4 regions of the Pseudomonas sp. FG86 genome follow, and region 3 is predicted to be linked to each of the others. Evidence: predicted binding sites of a transcription regulator. Region 3 holds the regulator's gene; each other region holds the start of a gene.
What was found. Region 3 encodes FliA, which starts transcription of late flagellar genes. Its sites were predicted from a motif close to CTAAAGTTTNNNNNNNNNNNGCCGNTAA; they were not measured.

Region 1 (4,831 bases), on a different contig from region 3:
TCGCGCCTTGAAGTGATCCACCCAGCGGCCCAACAGCCAATTGACCAGCGACCCCAGCACGTTGCCCAAGGTGGCGATGCCCAGCAACCACCACAAGCTGTACTGGCCGCTGAGCAGCAAGCCCACCAGTACGGCTTCCGATTGCAGCGGCAGCAGTGTCGCGGCACCAAAGGCCGCGACGAACAGCCCGAGGTAACCGACCAACACCGATCAGTGCGCCGGATACTCGGCGACCACAACATCCTGGCCGTCACGCGTCAGGCCAATGACCTGATAGGCCTCGGCTTGACCGTCCACTTCCATCCCCGGCGACCCCATGGGCATGCCCGGTGCGGCGATCCCCAGCAGGTCGTCGCGCTTGCGCAACGCCAACACCTGTTCGGCGGGGACATGACCCTCGACGAATTTGCCGTCGATGACCGCGGTATGGCAGGAACCCAGGCGCGGGGCGACGCCCAGGCGTTGCTTGACCGCGCTCATGTTGGTTTCGACGTGGTCATTGACCTTGAAACCGTTGCTTTCCAGGTGGCTGATCCATTTTTTGCAGCAGCCGCAATTAGCGTCGCGGTGTACGTCGATGGGTATCAAGTCGGCGGCTTGGGCCAGGGCGGTGGTGAGCAGGGCTGACAGCAGGGCCAGGCGCAAAGGGGTTTTCATGGAAGGTCTCGTCAGCAGGAGGTGGCCATTGGGATGGTGGCGATCATGACCACGTCATCGCGGGCAAGCCAGCGCCGCCGGTGCGCGACGCCAGTGGTAATGTTTCAAAATTATACGAAGTCGGGATTTTCCAGCCGGTGCTTGAGCTGGTCCAGCGCGATCGTGGACAGCTCGATCATGCGTTCATGCAAGCTCGCCAGTTGCAACTCCGTCTCATAGGTCAACACGCGCTTGAACAGCGTGCCGCCGTTATAGGGTTGCAAGACGTAGTGTAGGGAGCCGTCGACAGCCAGGGAGGTGAACACGGTCTTGAACTCCCCTGGCTTGTGCGCGATCTGCACGCGATAACTCATGGGAACCCGTACACCCAGCAGGTCGATGACCTCGGTGAAACGCGCGCCGGCGGGGAGTGAGCCGCTGGTGCCGGTCTCGGCACCAAGGGAGGTGGGGTGCCATTCGTGCCAGCGATCCGGTTGGGTCACATAGTCATAGACGGCGTCGATAGGGGCCTGGATAAAACGTTCCTGACTGATCCGCTCCAGGCGAATCGACTGCTCAGCGCGCATGGCACACCTCCTGTGTGGCGAAACTATGCACCGTGAGCTGTCAGAATAGTCCACTCCCGCGCATTGCACGGGAGTGTTTCATCCATTTATCAGCGCACCTTGAATCGGCTCATCAACGCAATCACCCGACCGTTCGCATCCAGCAGGCTTTGTGTATTGGTTTCAGTGGCATGGCCGCTTTGTACCAGCTCTTCGACCATATGTCGGATCTGCACCATGCTGCGGTTGATCTCTTCGGTCACCGCGCTCTGTTGCTCGGCAGCCGTGGCGATCTGGGTACTGAGGTTGTTGATATGGCTGACCGAGCCAGCCATCTCATCCAGGCCGCTGTTCACCCGTGCGGTAGCGTCCGCCGCCGACTGGCAGCTGGCCTGGGTGTTTTCCATGGCCGCCACGGACGAACTCACGCCCGTGGTCAGGCGCGCGAGCATTTCATTGATCTGCGAGGTGCTGGCCTGGGTCCGCGCCGCCAGCGCACGCACTTCGTCCGCCACCACCGCAAACCCACGGCCTTGCTCGCCGGCACGTGCGGCTTCGATCGCCGCGTTGAGTGCCAACAGGTTGGTCTGGCCGGCAATCGCGCCAATGACCCCGAGGGTTTCAGTGATGCGCGCGGCGTCCTGGCGCATGTTTTCCACGGTGTGGGTGGCACTGGCGACTTCACCGATCAACGCACTGACGCTGGTAGAGGCTTCACCCACGACCACACGGGAGCGGTCGGCGTGCTCATTGGCGCGCTGGGTGAATGCAGCGGTTTCGGCGGCGTTGTGCGCCACCGTGTCGGCGGTGGAGCTCATTTCGGTGATCGCGGTGACGGTCTGGTCGGTCTCCGAGGCATGCCGCACCAGGATACTGTTGGTCTGCGCCGAGGTGTGCTGCAATTGCGCCAGGCCAGACGACATGGCCCCGGTAGCCTGGGTCACTTCGCCGATCATGTTTTGCAGGTAGACGATAAAGCGGTTGACCGAGTGGCCGATGGCGCCGAGTTCGTCTTCGGCGCGGATGGTGATACGTCGCGTGAGGTCGGCGTCGCCGGCGGAGAGTGCGTCGATGTTGGTTTTCAGCGTTTTCATGCGCTGGACCAACTGGCGAATCGCATAGGCCGCCAGCAGCACCAGCAGCAGTACCATGGGAATTTGCAGCAGCGCCAGGGTGCCGAGCACATCATCGCGCTGGGCGGTGATCAGCGAGGTGGGCAGGGCGGTCGCGAGGAACCATGGCGTGCCTTCGATCGGGCGCATGTAGAAGGTGCTGGCCACGCCCTGGTTGTCGAACTCGCTGCGTTGCAACTTCTGGTCACGCTGGCCAAGGGCTTTGCTGATCATGGCGGCGAACGCCGAGGTGCCGCTCAGTTCGCTGATGTTCTTCAGCACCACCGGGCTGTTGATACGTGTGCTGTTGCTGATGATCTTGCCGTCGCCTTCGACGATCAGCATTTGCCCGCCGATGTCTTTTTCCTTGCTCGCCACCAGGTCGTTGAAGAAACCCAGGGTCACGTCGATAGTGGCAACGCCATACGCCGCGCCATCACGCTGGATGGCCATGGCGCAGTTGGTGCGCGGCTCCTGGCTGGCGTCGTCCTTGTAGGCCGCGGCCCAAGCACATTGCCCGCGTGGCGCGGCGAGGCCGCCCTTGTACCAGCTCTGGTCGTAGTAGTTGGGCGCCGGGTCGCTGTTCCAGAAGGTGTTCACGGCCAGCTTGCCCGACGCATCACGGTGCCAGAAGGTGCTGTGCTTGTTGCGCCCGGGCGTGCGCTGGTTGGGCAGCGGCCAGATACCACCGCCGAACACTTTCAGCTCGCCATACTGGTCCACCAGGCCTGGCAGGACCTTGTCGATGGCATCGCTGTCGAGCAGGGGGATGGTTTGGGTGATGGTGCGTTGCTGGGCCTGGACTTTGTTCAACTCGCCCTGGATCTGTACCGCAACCTCGGCGATGCGATTGAGTACGACCTGCTCTTCAGTCTGGCGCAGGGTGGGCGCGACCAATTGGCCGATGCCCACGACGGTCAACACCAATAGCATCAGGACGAACAGCACCAGGAACACGGTGTAGCGAGCTTGGATGGAGCGCAGTGGGGGCATGGGGGTCGTCCTTACGAAGCGTTTATTGTCGACGCGGCTTTGTTAGAGCTTCGTAGGGCTATCGGCTTGGCGCGCAATAGCTTTAGGTACGATGGTGCAAGGAAGTGGGAGCCCCTTGATAAAGGGGCTCCCTGGCAGGGCTCGTCAGATATCCAGCATTGCCATGACTTCCTTGGGGTAGCGCAGGCCAGCTGTGGCGTCGGCAGGGAAGATGGCGTCCAACGCCGCCAGTTCGGCCGGGGTGAGGGCGATCGATACAGCCGCTACGTTCTGTTCCAGGTACCTGCGCTGCTTGGTCCCGGGGATTGGGACGATGAAGTCACCTTGCGCAAGCACCCAGGCCAAGGCCAATTGCCCGGCGGTGACGCCTTTGTCAGCCGCCAGGCGTTGCACCTGTTTCACCAGTTGCAGGTTTTTCGCAAAGTTATCGCCCTGGAAACGTGGGCTGAGACGGCGATAGTCATCGGCGCCGAAATCGTCCGGGCTTTGCAGGGCGCCGGTGAGAAAGCCCCGGCCCAACGGACTGTAGGGCACGAAGGCAATGCCCAGGCGTTGGCAGGCGGCCAGGCAGCCGTTGTCTTCCTGGTCGCGGCTCCACAAGGAATATTCGCTTTGCAGCGCGCTGATCGGGTGCACCTTGTGGGCGCGTTCCAAGGTGGCGGCGGACGCTTCGCTCAGGCCCAGGTAACGCACCTTGCCTTGCTTGACCAGCTCGGCCATGGCGCCGACGGTTTCTTCGATGGCGACCTCAGGGTCAATGCGGTGCTGGTAATACAGGTCCAGTGTTTCTATGCCCAGCCGCCGCAACGTGCCGTCGATGGCCTCGCGGATGTACTCGGGGCGCCCATTGACGCCGCGCCGCGCCGGGTTCGCCGGGTCGCGCACGATGCCGAATTTGCTCGCCAGGAACACTTGCTCGCGTTTGCCGGCAATCGCCTGGCCGATCAGTTGTTCATTGGTGTGCGGGCCGTACATGTCGGCGGTGTCGAGGAAGTTGACCCCCAGTTCCAGCGCGCGATGCAGGGTGGCCGTGGCCTCGGTGGTATCGGTGTCGGGGGTGTAGAAGTCGGTCATGCCCATGCAGCCGAGGCCGATGGCGGAAACACGTGGGCCGTTTTTACCGAGTTGACGAGTGTGCATGGGTGCAGCTCCTGTTGAGGTAGGCGCCTATTGTTACCCTCGACAAAACCGGGATAAACCGGCTAAAAGCACTATCACTATTCGTAAAATCTAAATAATCCATAGAGGTGGCGAGATTTGGACCGTTTCAACGCAATGCGCGTGTTTACCCGGATTGTCGAGTTGGGCGGGTTCGCCAAGGCGGCCGACAGCCTGCAACTGCCACGCGCGTCGGTGACGATCCTGATCAAGCAACTGGAAGCGCACCTGGGCGTGCAGTTGTTGCAGCGCACGACGCGTCAGGTCAGTCCGACCCTGGATGGCACGGCGTATTACCAGCGTTGCGTGCAATTGCTGACAGACCTGGAGGAAACCGAAGCGGTGTTTTCTACCCGCAGCCAGAAC
Region 2 (4,831 bases), on a different contig from region 3:
TCAGCCCGAGGCTTTCGAGGATCTGCGGCATGTCGCGGCGGATGCGCAGGTTGCGTGCCTTGTCCATGCCGGCGGTCCATTCGAAGTTCACAGCGCCGGGGATGTGGCCCCCCTTGGCGGCGAGGACTTTCTCGCCGGAATACTCCAGCGGGCCGCGTGCGTCCCAGATACCCAGGTCCGCCGCGCCGAGGCGGCTTTGCAGGTATTCGCGGGTTGCGGTGGGGCCCTCGTGCAGCGTGAGGCTGACGGGGCCACCGAGGGGGGCGGGTACGTCGGTGGACACTGGGTGCTGTTCAGCCAGCCAGGCCAGCAGGCCGCCATCGAGGTAGTGGTATTTCTGATGGCCGATCACGTCGAGCATCCAGATAAAACGGCCAGCCCAGCCACCGCCTTCGTCGTCGTAGACCACGTAGGTTGCGTCCGGGGTGTGGCCCAGTTCGCCGAACAGTTTTTCCAGGTCGGCTTTGTTGGGCAGCAGGCCGGGTGCCGGCGGCTGGCCCAGTTGGGTGCGCTTGGGGTCAACGAAATGCGCGCCGGGGATATGCCCTTCGGCGTAGCGGGCGGCACTGGTGAGATCCACCAGAATCAGGTGTTCGGCATCAAGGCGACCGAGCAGGTCGCTGGATTCGATCACCAGCGGCAAGCCAGAGAAGTCAGGCATGTGAGGTCTCCTGGGCACAAATGTTGGCGATAAAGGACCGCGATTGTAGCGCAAGCATCAGGCGCTGCGGTTGGTAAAGCTGTGCAGGGCTTTCTCGATGCACTGGGCGGTTTTGCCGAAGGCCTGCACGGTGGTTTCCGAAAATGGCCCGCCGCCCTGGTCGGCCACCATCAACATCACCACGCGGCCATTGCAGCTCAGCGAACGCAGCAACAGGTGTTCCCCGGTGAACAGGCGACGCAGGATCGGCGGCAACAGGGCCGAGAACTGTGCGTGGTTGTCGGGCGTCAGGCGCACCTGGGCGGATTTTTCCAGCATGCGTTGCAGCAGCGTGCTGTTGACCACATCCAGGCTCAGGTTCGCGGCGTCCTTCGGCAGGCCATCGGCCTGATGCACGCGCAAGGTGCTCAGGGCGCGATCCGCCATAAACAGCAACACTCGTTGCATGCCACTGGCGACCAGCGCTTCCTTGGCGCACGTGGTCAAGTGCATGGCATTGGCAAAGCGGCTCGGCTCCACCAGCAACTCCGTGCAACGCTTGCGCCAGATGGCCAGGGACTCTGCGGTAGGCGGCGGCGCGGGCAGCAGGCCGCGATGGATCTTCTGCACATTCCATGGCCAGATCAGCGACAGCGCCGGGTGCCAAAGGTCGGGCATCAACGTCGTACGGGCGCTGGTGACGGCTTGCTGGTGGGACTGTTGCTGTACTTCGCTCAATGGCTGTTGCAGGTACAGGGCCGTGAGGTACTGCCAGCGTTTGGTGTGCGGGCAGGTCCATGATTCTTGCGCCGACATCGCCAGACCGTTGGCCAGCAGCACGGTATTGGCGGGTTGGTTCAACCAGCGGCGCAGGCTGGGGTCGGCATCGAGCAATTGCTGATGGCGCAGCGGGTCATCTTCCCGGGCGATGTGCAATGCCTTGACCAGCAGGCGTTGTTCCTTCAGCAGCAGGTTATAACCCTGGGACACCCAGATGGGCAGGTGCCAGGTTTCAGTCAGGCCGAGGCACAGGTCCAGCAGGCGGACGCCAAATAACTCCTGTTCAACCTGACGTGCCGACTGGCCTTTGTGGATAACTCGCAGTTCCCACTCTTCCAGGAGCTTGGGGTAGGCAACCGCCATCGGCCACAGCGGCGATAGAAACAGCAAGCTGCCCCAGTGAATGTCTTGCCACAGCCGCGCCAGGCGGCTGGCGAACAGGCCGTTGGCCTGCTGGGAAGCGTGTTGGCTCACCAGCAGCAGTTGGCGCAAGGCGACGGGAATCTCATTGGCAGGCACTGAAGGCAGGCGCGCGAGCAACTCTTCGGCGCGTTTGAGGCCGAGGCGGTTGAGCGCCACTTCGAGGTTTTCCGCCGGTTCCGCCAGGCTGCCATGGGTGTGGCTGTTGGCTTCGCGCATCACGCTGAGCACCAGCGCGGGGCTGTCTTGCATCAGTTCGGCAATATCTCGCAACGAACTGCGGCTGTCGCGGATGGCTTTGCACACGCGCTCGTGGTTCGCCTGGGGAACGGGCAGCCGCACTTCGTCCAGACGCTTGATCCAAGCAGCGAGGGTGGTGGGTTTTACAGTGGGTACGGTCGTTTCATTAGCCATGATTGGGGCGCGATCATCACTTGCGGTCAACACGCCCAGAGCGGGCCGAACTGGCTTTTCGCCTTAACGGCCTATAGTCTGGCGCAGTTTTGCCGATAAGTAGAACAAGAGTTTTGCAGTTCCTCCAAATATGTCCATGAACCTCACGGCGCAAGTACACATCCCCTATGGCTAAAATAATCGGCATCATCGTCGTCATCGCAAGCGTGCTCGGTGGGTACGTCCTGTCCCACGGTAAGATCGCTGCGTTGATCCAGCCCTTTGAAGTGCTGATTATTGGTGGTGCGGCGTTCGGCGCATTCTTGCAGGCCAACCCCGGCTACATGACCATGCATGTGATCAAGAAGTCGCTGGGCATGTTCAGCTCGCGCTTTTCCCACACCTTCTACCTGGAAGTGCTGGGGCTGATCTACGAGATCCTCAACAAGAGCCGCCGTGAAGGCATGATGGCCATCGAAGGCGACATCGAAGATGCCGCGGCCAGCCCGATTTTCGCCAAGTACCCGGCCGTGCTCAAAGATGAGCGCATGACCGCGTATATCTGCGACTACCTGCGCATCATGTCCTCGGGCAACATGGCGCCCCATGAGCTGGAAGGCCTGTTCGACATGGAGCTGTTCAGCCTCAAGGAAGAGCTGGAGCATCCTTCCCACGCGGTGACCGGTGTTGCCGACGGTATGCCTGGTTTCGGTATAGTCGCGGCGGTACTGGGTATCGTGGTAACCATGGCGTCCCTCGGCGAGGGCGACCAGAAAGCTATCGGCATGCACGTAGGTGCGGCGCTCGTGGGTACCTTCTTCGGTATTCTTGCGGCCTATGGTTTCTTCGGCCCGCTCGCCACCTCCCTGGCCCACGATGCCAAGGAAGAAATCAATCTGTATGAAGCGATCAAGGCCAGCCTGGTCGCTTCTGCATCGGGCATGCCGCCTTCGCTGGCGGTGGAATTCGGTCGCAAGGTGCTGTACCCGAAACATCGCCCGAGTTTTGCCGAGTTGGAACAAGCGGTTCGCGGTCGCTAAGCCATGGAAAACAACCAGCCGATAATCATCAAGCGCGTCAAGCGCTTCGCCGCGGGGCACCATGGTGGCGCCTGGAAAATCGCCTTCGCCGACTTCGCGACGGCGATGATGGCGTTCTTCCTGGTGCTGTGGCTGATGTCCACGGCCACGCCCGAGCAGAAGATCGCCATCGCCGGTTACTTCAAGGACCCTATTGGCTTCTCGGAAAGTGGCACCCCCTTTGTAATCGACCTTGGCGGTTCGCCGCAGTTGGCGCCTGAGCGCACCATCAACCCGGAGGTCAAGACCGAGGCGCCCCAGGAAAAAATTCCGATCGAGCGCGATACCGTCGAGAGCATGGCTGAGCAGGTCGAGCAGGAACGCCTTGAATTGCTGCTGCAGGAATTGCAGACCAAGGTCGAGGAAAACCCTCAACTGCTGAAGTTCAAGGATCAGATTTCCTTCGAGATTACCCCGGAAGGCTTGCGTATCCAGATCACTGACGCCGCGAACCGGCCGATGTTCGACTCCGGCAGCGCGCGCTTGAAGCCGTATTTCGAAGATATCCTGCTGGCCATGGCCGACACCATCAAGGCCGTGCCGAACAAGATCAGTATCAGCGGCCACACCGATGCCAAGCCGTATGCGGGGCAGGGCGACTTTGGCAACTGGGAGCTTTCGGCCAACCGTGCCAACGCTGCTCGCCGTGCACTGGTGGCCGGCAGCTACCCGGACGCGCAAGTGGCACGAGTGGTCGGCTTTGCCTCTTCCCAATTGTTTGATCCGAAAGACCCGTTCAACCCGATCAATCGCCGCATCGATATCGTTGTGCTGACTAAAAAGGCCCAGCGAGCGATTGAAGGTGATCAGCCACCGCCGCCGCCGACATCCGGCGCAGGCGCGCCAGGTGAAACCCCGGCCGATCCGAATGCGATTGCGCCGGGGCAGGAGCCATTGCCGGCGCATGAGCTGCGGCAGAAGCTGAACCTGTTTGATGACGGCGGGGTGAAGGATCCTACGGTGCCTGCGACGGGCTCGTAGTCACACCGGATGTTTGTGGTGAGCGAGCCTGTTGTGGGGGAGGGTGCGGGCTTGTTGTGGGATGCGGGCGTGCCCTGATGCCTGTCAGTTAAGGCGGAACACTGTAACTGTGGCGAGCGGGCTTGCCCCGCGTTGGGCTGCGAAGCAGCCCCAGAACCCGCCGCAGAGGAGTGCCTGATACTCCGCATTCCGATTGATTGGGGCCGCTTCGCAACCCAACGCGGGGCAAGCCCGCTCGCCACGACAGGCTTGCTCGCCAGATATTGCGTGGGGTGGTCTAGTAACTGCTTTCGGGCAAGCTCGCAATAATCGACCGATAGCTGTTCATCCGCTGCTGCTGCACGCGGCCATCCTCCAGCGCCTTGAGCAAGGCGCAACCGGGTTCGCGGTCGTGTTTGCAATCGCGGAAGCGGCAAGTGCCGATCAGGTCGTTGAATTCGATAAAGCCGGCTTCTACATCGCTGCGGCTGACGTGGCCGAGGCCGAATTCTCGAATACCTGGGGAGTCGATCAGCTCACCGCCGCCGGGGAAGTGGAA
Region 3 (4,831 bases):
TCGCTGAACATGCCGTTGACCGCATCCAACGCTTCGAGGATTACATCCATTAACTCCGAGTCAACGTGACGCTCACCCTTGCGCAGGATGTCGAACACGTTTTCGGCGATGTGGCAGCACTCCACCAGCTCATGGAGCTGGAGGAAGCCGGCGCCCCCTTTTACAGTATGAAAACCGCGAAAAATTGCATTGAGCAGGTTCGCATCATCCGGGCGGCTTTCCAGCTCGACCAGTTGTTCGGACAATTGCTCTAAAATTTCGCCGGCCTCTACAAGGAAATCCTGAAGGATTTCTTCATCGGCGCCGAAGCTCATGGGTGTGCTCCTTAGAAGCCTAAACTGGATAACAGGTCATCTACGTCATCCTGACCTGACACAACGTCTTCACGTTTATCGGCATGAATCTGCGGACCTTCACCCTTGGCGAGATGTTTTTGTGGATCTTTTTCAGAGAGGATCGCTTCGCGGTCATGTTCGATGCCGGCGAAACGGTCGACCTGGCCGGCCATGAGTACCAATTTGAGCAGGTTGCTTTCCACTTCGGTGACCAACTGGGTCACACGCTTGATCACCTGACCGGTCAGGTCCTGGTAATCCTGGGCGAGCAGAATGTCATTGAGGTTGCTGGAAACCGTACGGTTTTCCTGCTCGCTGCGTGACAGGAACCCTTCGACCCGACGGGCCAGCTCACGAAACTCTTCTGCGCCGACTTCACGGCGCATGAAGCGACCCCAGTCAACGCTCAGCGCCTGGGCTTCCGTGGCCATGCCGTTGACCAGGGGCGTGGCGTTTTCCACCAGGTCCATGGTGCGGTTGGCCGCTGCCTCAGTCAGCCTGACCACATAGGACAGGCGTTCGGTGGCGTCGGTGATCTGCGAAATCTCTTCGGCTTGAGGCATGTGCGGGTCAATCTGGAAATTGACGATCGCACTGTGAAGCTCGCGTGTGAGCTTGCCCACCTCCTGGTACAGGCCGCGGTCACGGGTCTGGTTGAGCTGATGGATTAACTGCACCGCATCGCCGAACTGGCCTTTTTCAAGGCTGTCGACCAGCTGGTGAGCATGTTTTTTCAGGGTCGACTCAAAGTCGGCCTGCGATGATTCTTTTTGCTCCATAGCTCCCCCGTGGCAGCATTAGCCGTGGATGCGTTCGAAGATTTTTTCGATCTTCTCTTTCAAGGCCTGCGCAGTGAATGGTTTGACCACATAGCCGTTAACCCCGGCTTGGGCGGCTTCGATGATCTGTTCACGCTTGGCTTCGGCGGTCACCATCAGCACGGGAAGACTGCGCAGTTTTTCGTCGGCACGCACGTGGCGCAACAAGTCGATACCCGTCATGCCCGGCATGTTCCAATCGGTTACCAGAAAGTCGATGCTCCCGCTGTTGAGGATCGGAATCGCCGTAAGGCCGTCATCCGCCTCGACCGTGTTTGTGAACCCAAGGTCACGCAACAGGTTTTTTATGATCCGCCGCATCGTTGAGAAGTCATCAACGATGAGGATTTTCATGTTCTTGTCCAATTCGACCTCCAAGCAGTCTTAAACGCGCCCAGCACCTGGACGCGCCATTTCAATCAACAGGCGTTACACAAAAAGGACTGCCCAGGGCACCACGGTTAGCCCCCGCGGCGGCCAAGGCCCTCGCGGTTGCGTCTGCAGTGTCCCCACACTGCCTGTCAGCGCGCGCGCCACTCTCCCAATCGCCCCCGCAAGCGGGCCGCGCACTGGCTGTGCAGCTGGCTGACACGCGATTCGCTGACCCCCAGGACCTCACCGATTTCCTTGAGGTTCAGCTCTTCGTCGTAGTACAGCGCCAACACCAGTCGCTCACGCTCCGGCAAATTGGCAATTGCGTCGGCCAATGCGCCCTGGAAGCGTTCATCCTCCAGGTCACGCGACGGCTCCATATGCGTACTCGCGCCGTCCTCGTGCAACCCTTCGTGTTCGCCGTCCTGCAACAGGTCGTCGAAACTGAACAGGCGGCTGCCCAAGGTATCGTTCAAAATCCCGTAATAATCGTCGAGACTCAATTGGAGTTCGGCCGCAACTTCATGATCTTTAGCGTCGCGACCGGTTTTTGCTTCAATTGACCGAATTGCGTCACTGACCATGCGCGTATTGCGGTGTACCGAACGCGGCGCCCAATCGCCTTTGCGCACCTCATCGAGCATCGCGCCACGGATACGGATACCCGCATACGTCTCGAAACTCGCGCCCTTGCTCGCGTCGTATTTGGTCGACACTTCGAGAAGGCCGATCATGCCGGCCTGGATCAGGTCTTCGACCTGGACACTGGCGGGGAGGCGTGCCAGCAAGTGATAGGCGATGCGTTTGACCAAAGGCGCGTAACGCTCGATCAACTCACCCTGACTGTCACGGGCGGACTTCTTGTAGGCGTTGTAGCCGGTCGCTGTCATAGCACGGGTCCTGCGCTCGTCTGATGCACCAATCGCTCGACGAAAAACTCCAGATGCCCCCGAGGGTTAGCGGGCAACGGCCAAGTATCGACCTTCTGAGCAATAGCCTTGAACGCCAAGGCGCATTTCGAACGAGGGAACGCTTCGTAGACTGCACGCTGCTTTTGCACAGCCTTGCGCACACACTCGTCATAGGGAACTGCGCCGACGTATTGTAGGGCGACATCGAGAAAGCGATCCGTGACCTTGGTCAACTTGGCGAACAGGTTGCGGCCTTCCTGCGGGCTTTGGGCCATGTTGGCCAGCACGCGGAAGCGGTTCATGCCGTAGTCGCGGTTAAGCAGTTTGATCAGGGCATAGGCGTCGGTGATCGAGGTGGGTTCATCGCAGACCACCAGCAACACTTCCTGCGCGGCGCGCACGAAGCTGACCACCGACTCGCCGATCCCGGCGGCGGTGTCGATCACCAGCACGTCGAGGTTGTCGCCGATATCGCTGAACGCCTGGATCAGACCGGCATGCTGCGCCGGGCTCAGGTGCACCATGCTCTGGGTGCCCGAGGCGGCCGGTACGATACGGATCCCACCGGGGCCCTGGAGCAGCACATCACGCAGCTCACAGCGGCCCTCGATCACATCGGCGAGGGTGTGTTTGGGCGTCAGTCCCAGCAGAACGTCGACATTCGCCAGCCCCAGGTCAGCATCCAGCAGCATGACGCGACGGCCAAGCTCTGCCAGCGCCAGGGACAAATTCACTGACACGTTAGTTTTCCCGACGCCACCTTTGCCGCCGGTCACCGCGATCACCTGTACGGGATGCATGCTGCCCATTTTATTTCTTTACCTTGTCTTGCTTAGACGCAGGCTACATGGCTTGGCCGCGTGAATCGCTTGCAGACCATCGATGTAGATACATTTCACGGTGTTCATACTGACTCAACCCACCCGTTTTGCCGGGTTGTGGTAGAGGTCAGCGAACATGTCGGCCATCGCTTCCTCGCTAGGCTCTTCTTGCATTTGCACGCTGACGGCACGGCTGACCAACTGATGACGGCGCGGCAGATGCAGGTCATCCGGGATCCGCGGCCCGTCGGTCAGGTAGGCGACCGGTAGTTCATGACTGATGGCCAGGCTCAACACCTCGCCCAGGCTCGCCGTTTCATCAAGCTTAGTCAGGATGCAGCCGGCCAGCCCGCAGCGCTTGTAGCTATGGTACGCAGCGGTAAGAACTTGTTTTTGGCTGGTGGTTGCAAGCACCAGGTAATTTTTAGACTTGATGCCACGCCCGGCCAGGCTTTCCAGTTGCAGGCGCAAGGCCGGGTCGCTGGCTTGCAGCCCCGCGGTGTCGATCAGCACCACGCGTTTACGCAGCAACGGGTCGAGCGCGTTGGCCAGCGACTGGCCTGGGTCGACGTGGGTCACCGACACATTGAGGATGCGACCCAGGGTCTTGAGTTGCTCCTGGGCGCCGATACGGTAGCTGTCCATGCTCACCAGCGCGATATTCGAAGCGCCGTATTTGAGCACATAACGGGCCGCCAGCTTGGCCAGGGTGGTGGTCTTGCCCATGCCGGCAGGGCCGACCATGGCGATCACACCGCCCTCTTCCAGGGGTTCGATTTCCGGGGTGGCGATCATCCGCGCCAGGTGGGCCAGCAACATGCGCCAGGCCTGGCGAGGTTCTTCGATTTCGGTGGTCAGCGCCAACAGGTCGCGGGACAACGGGCCAGACAGGCCGATGCGTTGCAGGCGACGCCAGAGGTTAGCCTGGTGCGGTTTGCTGCCTTGCAACTGGGTCCAGGCCAGCGAGCCCAACTGCACTTCCAGCAATTCACGCAGGCCGTTGAGTTCAAAGCGCATCGAATCGAACACGCGCTGGTCGACTGCGGCAGCCGGCGCGGGCGCTGCAGGACGTGGCGGTTCTTTGAACGTAGGTTCGACCAGCGGCTCGGCAGCGGTCAGCGGCAAGCCGGCGAACAACTGGCGATTGGTGGTGGCATCGCTGTCACCCCGCATGCTCAGCTCAGCCTGGGCCGACACAATGCGCGAGGCGGTCTTGCGCAGCTCGTCTTCGAGTTCCATGTTCGGCACGCGCGGGGCCAGCGCCGAAGGGGTGTAGTCCAGGGCAGCCGTCAGCTCGACACCGCCAGCAATACGGCGGTTACCGATAATCGCAGCGTCGGCGCCCAGCTCATCACGGACCAGTTTCATGGCCTGACGCATATCGGCGGCGAAAAAACGCTTTACTTGCATAACCCACTACCTCAGCCGTTGGGCCCAACTGTCGCGACGATGGTCACTTGCTTATTGTCAGGAATTTCCTGGTAAGCCAATACGTGCAAATTCGGTACTGCCAGGCGTCCAAACCGCGACAACATCGCTCGGACCGGGCCTGCTACCAACAGAATCACCGGCTG
Region 4 (4,831 bases), on a different contig from region 3:
TCTGTCGCTTAGGTGCGACAGACTCGAGGCCGGTCCTTTTACTTCAATCGTCACCCCTACATCAGGAGATAACCCATGAGCGTACTCGTCGGTAAACAAGCCCCGGATTTCGACGTCCCAGCCGTCCTCGGCAATGGCGAAATCGTTGACAGCTTCAAATTGTCTGAAGCCATCAAAGGCAAATACGGCCTGGTGTTTTTCTACCCGCTGGACTTCACCTTTGTCTGCCCTTCGGAACTGATCGCCCTGGATCACCGCATGGCCGATTTCAAGGCGCGCAATGTTGAAGTGGTCGCCGTTTCCATCGACTCCCATTTCACCCACAACGCCTGGCGTAACACTGCCATCAATGATGGCGGCATCGGCAAAGTCCAATACACCATGGCTGCCGACATGAAGCACGACATCGCCAAGGCCTACGACGTTGAGTCCGAAGGCGGCGTGGCTTTCCGTGGCGCGTTCCTGATCGATGACAAGGGCGTTGTGCGCTCGCAGATCATCAACGACCTGCCGCTGGGCCGTAACATGGAAGAGCTGATCCGTCTGGTCGACGCCCTGCAATTCCACGAAGAACACGGCGAAGTCTGCCCTGCCAACTGGAAAAAAGGCGATAAGGGCATGAACGCTTCGCCTGAAGGTGTTGCGGCTTACCTGACCGAGAACGCTGGCAAGCTGTAAGCCAGATTCCGGGTAAAAAAAACCGGCCTGAGAGGGCCGGTTTTTTTATGCGCGGGCGATGAACTCAGTCGCTGAAGTCTTCCCAGCCACCCATCTGTTTCCAACGGTTGACGATACCGCAGAACAGTTCGGCGGTCTTTTCAGTGTCGTAGCGGGCCGAATGGGCTTCGCGTCCGTCAAAGTCGATACCGGCCGCCTGGCAGGCTTTGGCCAAGACGGTCTGGCCATAGGCCAGGCCGGCCAGGGTCGCCGTGTCAAAGCTGGAGAACGGGTGGAACGGGTTGCGCTTCATGTCCAGGCGCGCCACTGCGGCGTTGAGGAAGCCCAGGTCGAAGCTGCTGTTGTGACCCACCAGGATCGCGCGTTTGCAGCCATTGGCCTTCAATGCCTTGCGCACGCCACGAAAGATATCGGTCAGCGCCGCTTCTTCACTGACTGCCATGCGCAACGGGTGATCAAGCTTGATCCCGGTGAACTCCAGGGCCGCGGCTTCGATATTGGCGCCTTCGAACGGTTCAACCCGGAAGAAGTGCGTGTGTTCCGGGAACACGAAGCCCTGTTCATCCATGCCAATGGTGGTGGCCGCGATTTCCAGCAGGGCATCGGTGGCGCAGTTGAAGCCCCCGGTTTCTACGTCGATGACAACCGGCAGATAGCCGCGAAACCGCTCGGCCATCGGGTGACGGGAGCCGCCCCCGCTATGCTCGTGTTCGTCGTCGTAATGGTCTTCACTCACTTGCTTTCCTCCAGCAGGCGCCAGCGCAGTGTTTCACCGGCGCGCAGCGGGATAACAGTCAGCTCGCCAAACGGCAGGCTGGCAGGGGCGGTCCAGTCTTCACGGACCAGGGTAATGCGATCGGTATTCGCCGGCAGGCCATAGAAACGTGGACCGTTGAGGCTGGCGAAGCCTTCGAGCTTGTCCAGGGCATTGCGCTGTTCGAACGCTTCGGCATACAACTCGATGGCGGCATACGCGGTGTAGCACCCGGCACAACCGCATGCGGCTTCCTTGGCGTGCTGGGCATGGGGAGCCGAGTCGGTACCGAGGAAGAACTTCGGGTTGCCGCTGGTGGCGGCGTCCAGCAAGGCCACCTGATGGGTATTGCGCTTGAGAATCGGCAGGCAATAGAAGTGCGGCCGAATCCCGCCCACCAGCATGTGGTTGCGGTTGTAGAGCAGGTGATGCGCAGTGATGGTCGCGCCCACGTTGGCCGAGGCCTCGGTGACGAACTGCACGGCATCCGCCGTGGTGATGTGTTCGAACACCACCTTGAGCGTGGGGAACAGCTCGACCACGCGGCGCATGTGCTCGTCGATGAAGAGCTTCTCGCGATCGAACACGTCGACGTCGCCACGGGTGACTTCACCGTGGATCAACAGCGGCATGCCAACTTCAGCCATGGCTTCGATGGCGGGCAGGATCTTATCGATGCTGGTCACGCCTGAATCGGAGTTGGTGGTTGCGCCCGCCGGGTACAGCTTGGCGGCGTGCACGAAACCGCAGGCCTTGGCCTCACGAATTTCTTCGGGCTGGGTGCGGTCGGTCAGGTAGAGCACCATCAGCGGTTCGAAGCGGCTGCCGGCCGGCCGCGCAGCGAGGATGCGCTGGCGATAGGCGTCGGCTTGCTCGGCATTGCGCACCGGAGGTACCAGGTTAGGCATGATGATGGCGCGGCCAAACGTACGCGCTACATCGGCCACGGTTTGGGGCAACGCAGCACCATCGCGAAGATGAATATGCCAGTCGTCGGGACGCAGCAGGGTCAGGCGGTCGGACATTGGGGATTCCAGGCGGGTCAATCTGGTGGGAATGCTACCGGAAAAGACTCTTGCAGGCACTCGCTATCAAGTTTTGCAGGATGCGACCGATATCCCTGGGTATGCCTTAACGATGTATGACGCTTTGAAGTGTTGTAGAAACCAGTGGAGCCTCCCGTGCGCCAGCATTATCTAGCCCTGCTCAGTGTGTTCGCCAGCCTGCCTGCGATGGCCCTCACGTTCCAGACACGTCTGGAAAATATTGAGTGGAAGGTGGAAGGCGACCAATTCGAGTGCCGCCTGACCCAGCCGATCACCGATTTCGGCTCGGGTGAGTTCGTGCGCCGGGCCGGCGAGCAGGCCACGTTCCGTTTGAAAGCCTACAGCGGCGCGTTGGGCGCGGGCTCGGCCACGTTGCTGGCGGCCGCTGCGCCCTGGCAACCGGGCCGGGGCGATATCAACCTCGGCGCCGTGCACGCGGGCAGTGGCGATGTTCTGTTCAACAGTTCCCAGGCCCAGGCCGGGCGCCTGTTCACCGGTTTGCTCGAGGGGCGCAGCCCGACCGTGCGGCATTACGCCCGCGAGGGCGGCTATTCGGAAATTCGCCTGTTACCGGTGAAATTCAACAAGGCCTATAACGACTATCAACTGTGCACCGCCAAGCTGTTACCGATGAATTACGATCAGGTCAAACAGACCGAAATCGGCTTCCCCGGTGGAGGCATCGAACTGGATGCTGCGGCCAAGCGCAAGCTGGCGGTGATTCTCGCGTTCATGAAAGCCGACCCGACGGTGAACCATATCGAGTTGAACGGCCACTCCGACAACAGCGGCAATCGCCTGACCAACCGCGATGTGTCGCGCCGGCGTGCCCTGGCGGTGATGGACTACTTCAAGGCCAATGGTATCCAGGAGTCGCAGATCACGATGCGCTTCCATGGCGAAAGCTACCCCCTGGCGCCTAATACCAACGCCGCCAACCGCGCCCGTAACCGCCGCGTGAACATTCAGCTCGAGCGCGTTGCCGTTCCGGACAAAACGGCGCCCCAGGCCAAGGCCCCCAGCAACCCTGCTGCCACGTCATAAGGTGCGACCATCGGTCGCTCGGTCGACATAATCTGTCGCTTTATCTTCATTTGCTGTCGCGCCCCTGTAAATTCACGGTTTTGGTCGGTAGAATCGACGCCTTTCCGTAAAACCCCGTGGAGTGATGGCATGGCCGACGTAAACAAGGTCGTTCTCGCGTATTCCGGCGGCCTGGACACTTCGGTGATCCTCAAGTGGCTGCAGGATACTTATAACTGTGAAGTGGTGACCTTCACCGCTGACCTGGGTCAGGGCGAAGAGGTCGAACCTGCACGTGCCAAGGCGCAAGCCATGGGCGTGAAAGAGATCTACATTGACGACCTGCGCGAAGAGTTCGTCCGCGATTTCGTTTTCCCGATGTTTCGCGCCAACACCGTCTACGAAGGTGAGTACCTGCTGGGTACTTCCATCGCACGCCCGCTGATCGCCAAGCGCTTGATCGAAATCGCCAACGAAACCGGCGCTGACGCCATTTCCCATGGTGCCACCGGCAAGGGCAACGACCAGGTACGCTTCGAATTGGGCGCCTACGCGCTGAAGCCTGGTGTGAAAGTGATTGCTCCTTGGCGTGAGTGGGACCTGCTGTCCCGTGAAAAGCTGATGGATTACGCTGAAAAGCACGCGATCCCGATCGAGCGTCATGGCAAGAAGAAATCCCCGTACTCGATGGATGCCAACCTGCTGCACATCTCCTATGAAGGCGGCGTGCTGGAAGACACCTGGACCGAGCACGAAGAAGACATGTGGAAATGGACCGTCTCCCCGGAGAACGCTCCCGACAAGCCGCAATACCTGGAACTGACCTACCGCAACGGCGATATCGTCGCGCTGGACGGTGTCGAAATGACCCCGGCCACCGTGCTGGCGACCTTGAACCGTATCGGTGGCGCGCACGGTATCGGCCGTCTCGACATCGTCGAGAACCGCTACGTGGGCATGAAGTCCCGTGGCTGCTATGAAACCCCGGGTGGCACCATCATGCTGCGCGCTCACCGCGCCATCGAATCCATCACCCTGGATCGCGAAGTGGCTCACCTCAAAGACGAGCTGATGCCCAAGTACGCCAGCCTGATCTACACCGGCTACTGGTGGAGCCCTGAGCGCCTGATGCTGCAACAGATGATCGATGCTTCCCAGGTCCACGTGAACGGCGTTGTACGTCTGAAGCTGTACAAGGGTAATGTGATCGTTACTGGTCGTAAGTCGGATGAATCGCTGTTCGACGCCAATATCGCCACCTTCGAAGAAGATGGCGGCGCCTACAACCAGGCGGACGCGGCAGGCTTCATCAAGTTGAACGCACTGCGCA

Region 1: ACODSV_RS04505 (methyl-accepting chemotaxis protein) is a predicted target of FliA. The motif match lies at 3,366-3,393, and genes of this name have one in related genera.
Region 2: motA (flagellar motor stator protein MotA) is a predicted target of FliA. The motif match lies at 2,326-2,353, and genes of this name have one in related genera.
Region 4: ACODSV_RS27160 (flagellar protein MotY) is a predicted target of FliA. The motif match lies at 2,523-2,550, and genes of this name have one in related genera.

What each region holds. Positions count from the first base shown of each region.
Region 1 covers NZ_JBMDIS010000004.1:217,786-222,616, reverse strand. The annotation lists gene ACODSV_RS04520 (YqaA family protein) at 1-207, opposite strand, end outside; gene ACODSV_RS04515 (DUF411 domain-containing protein) at 211-657, opposite strand; gene ACODSV_RS04510 (SRPBCC family protein) at 768-1,223, opposite strand; gene ACODSV_RS04505 (methyl-accepting chemotaxis protein) at 1,313-3,307, opposite strand; gene ACODSV_RS04500 (aldo/keto reductase) at 3,452-4,447, opposite strand; gene ACODSV_RS04495 (LysR family transcriptional regulator) at 4,565-4,831, shown strand, end outside.
Region 2 covers NZ_JBMDIS010000010.1:125,327-130,157, forward strand. The annotation lists gene ACODSV_RS09760 (rhodanese-like domain-containing protein) at 1-661, opposite strand, end outside; gene ACODSV_RS09765 (HDOD domain-containing protein) at 719-2,254, opposite strand; gene motA (flagellar motor stator protein MotA) at 2,422-3,273, shown strand; gene motB (flagellar motor protein MotB) at 3,277-4,293, shown strand; gene rsgA (small ribosomal subunit biogenesis GTPase RsgA) at 4,571-4,831, opposite strand, start outside.
Region 3 covers NZ_JBMDIS010000094.1:3,098-7,928, reverse strand. The annotation lists gene ACODSV_RS31290 (chemotaxis protein CheA) at 1-314, opposite strand, end outside; gene ACODSV_RS31285 (protein phosphatase CheZ) at 326-1,114, opposite strand; gene ACODSV_RS31280 (chemotaxis response regulator CheY) at 1,133-1,507, opposite strand; gene fliA (RNA polymerase sigma factor FliA) at 1,675-2,415, opposite strand; gene fleN (flagellar synthesis regulator FleN) at 2,412-3,245, opposite strand; gene flhF (flagellar biosynthesis GTPase FlhF) at 3,351-4,667, opposite strand; gene flhA (flagellar biosynthesis protein FlhA) at 4,679-4,831, opposite strand, start outside.
Region 4 covers NZ_JBMDIS010000063.1:1,065-5,895, reverse strand. The annotation lists gene ACODSV_RS27175 (peroxiredoxin) at 76-678, shown strand; gene rnt (ribonuclease T) at 743-1,414, opposite strand; gene pyrC (dihydroorotase) at 1,411-2,457, opposite strand; gene ACODSV_RS27160 (flagellar protein MotY) at 2,614-3,522, shown strand; gene ACODSV_RS27155 (argininosuccinate synthase) at 3,652-4,831, shown strand, end outside.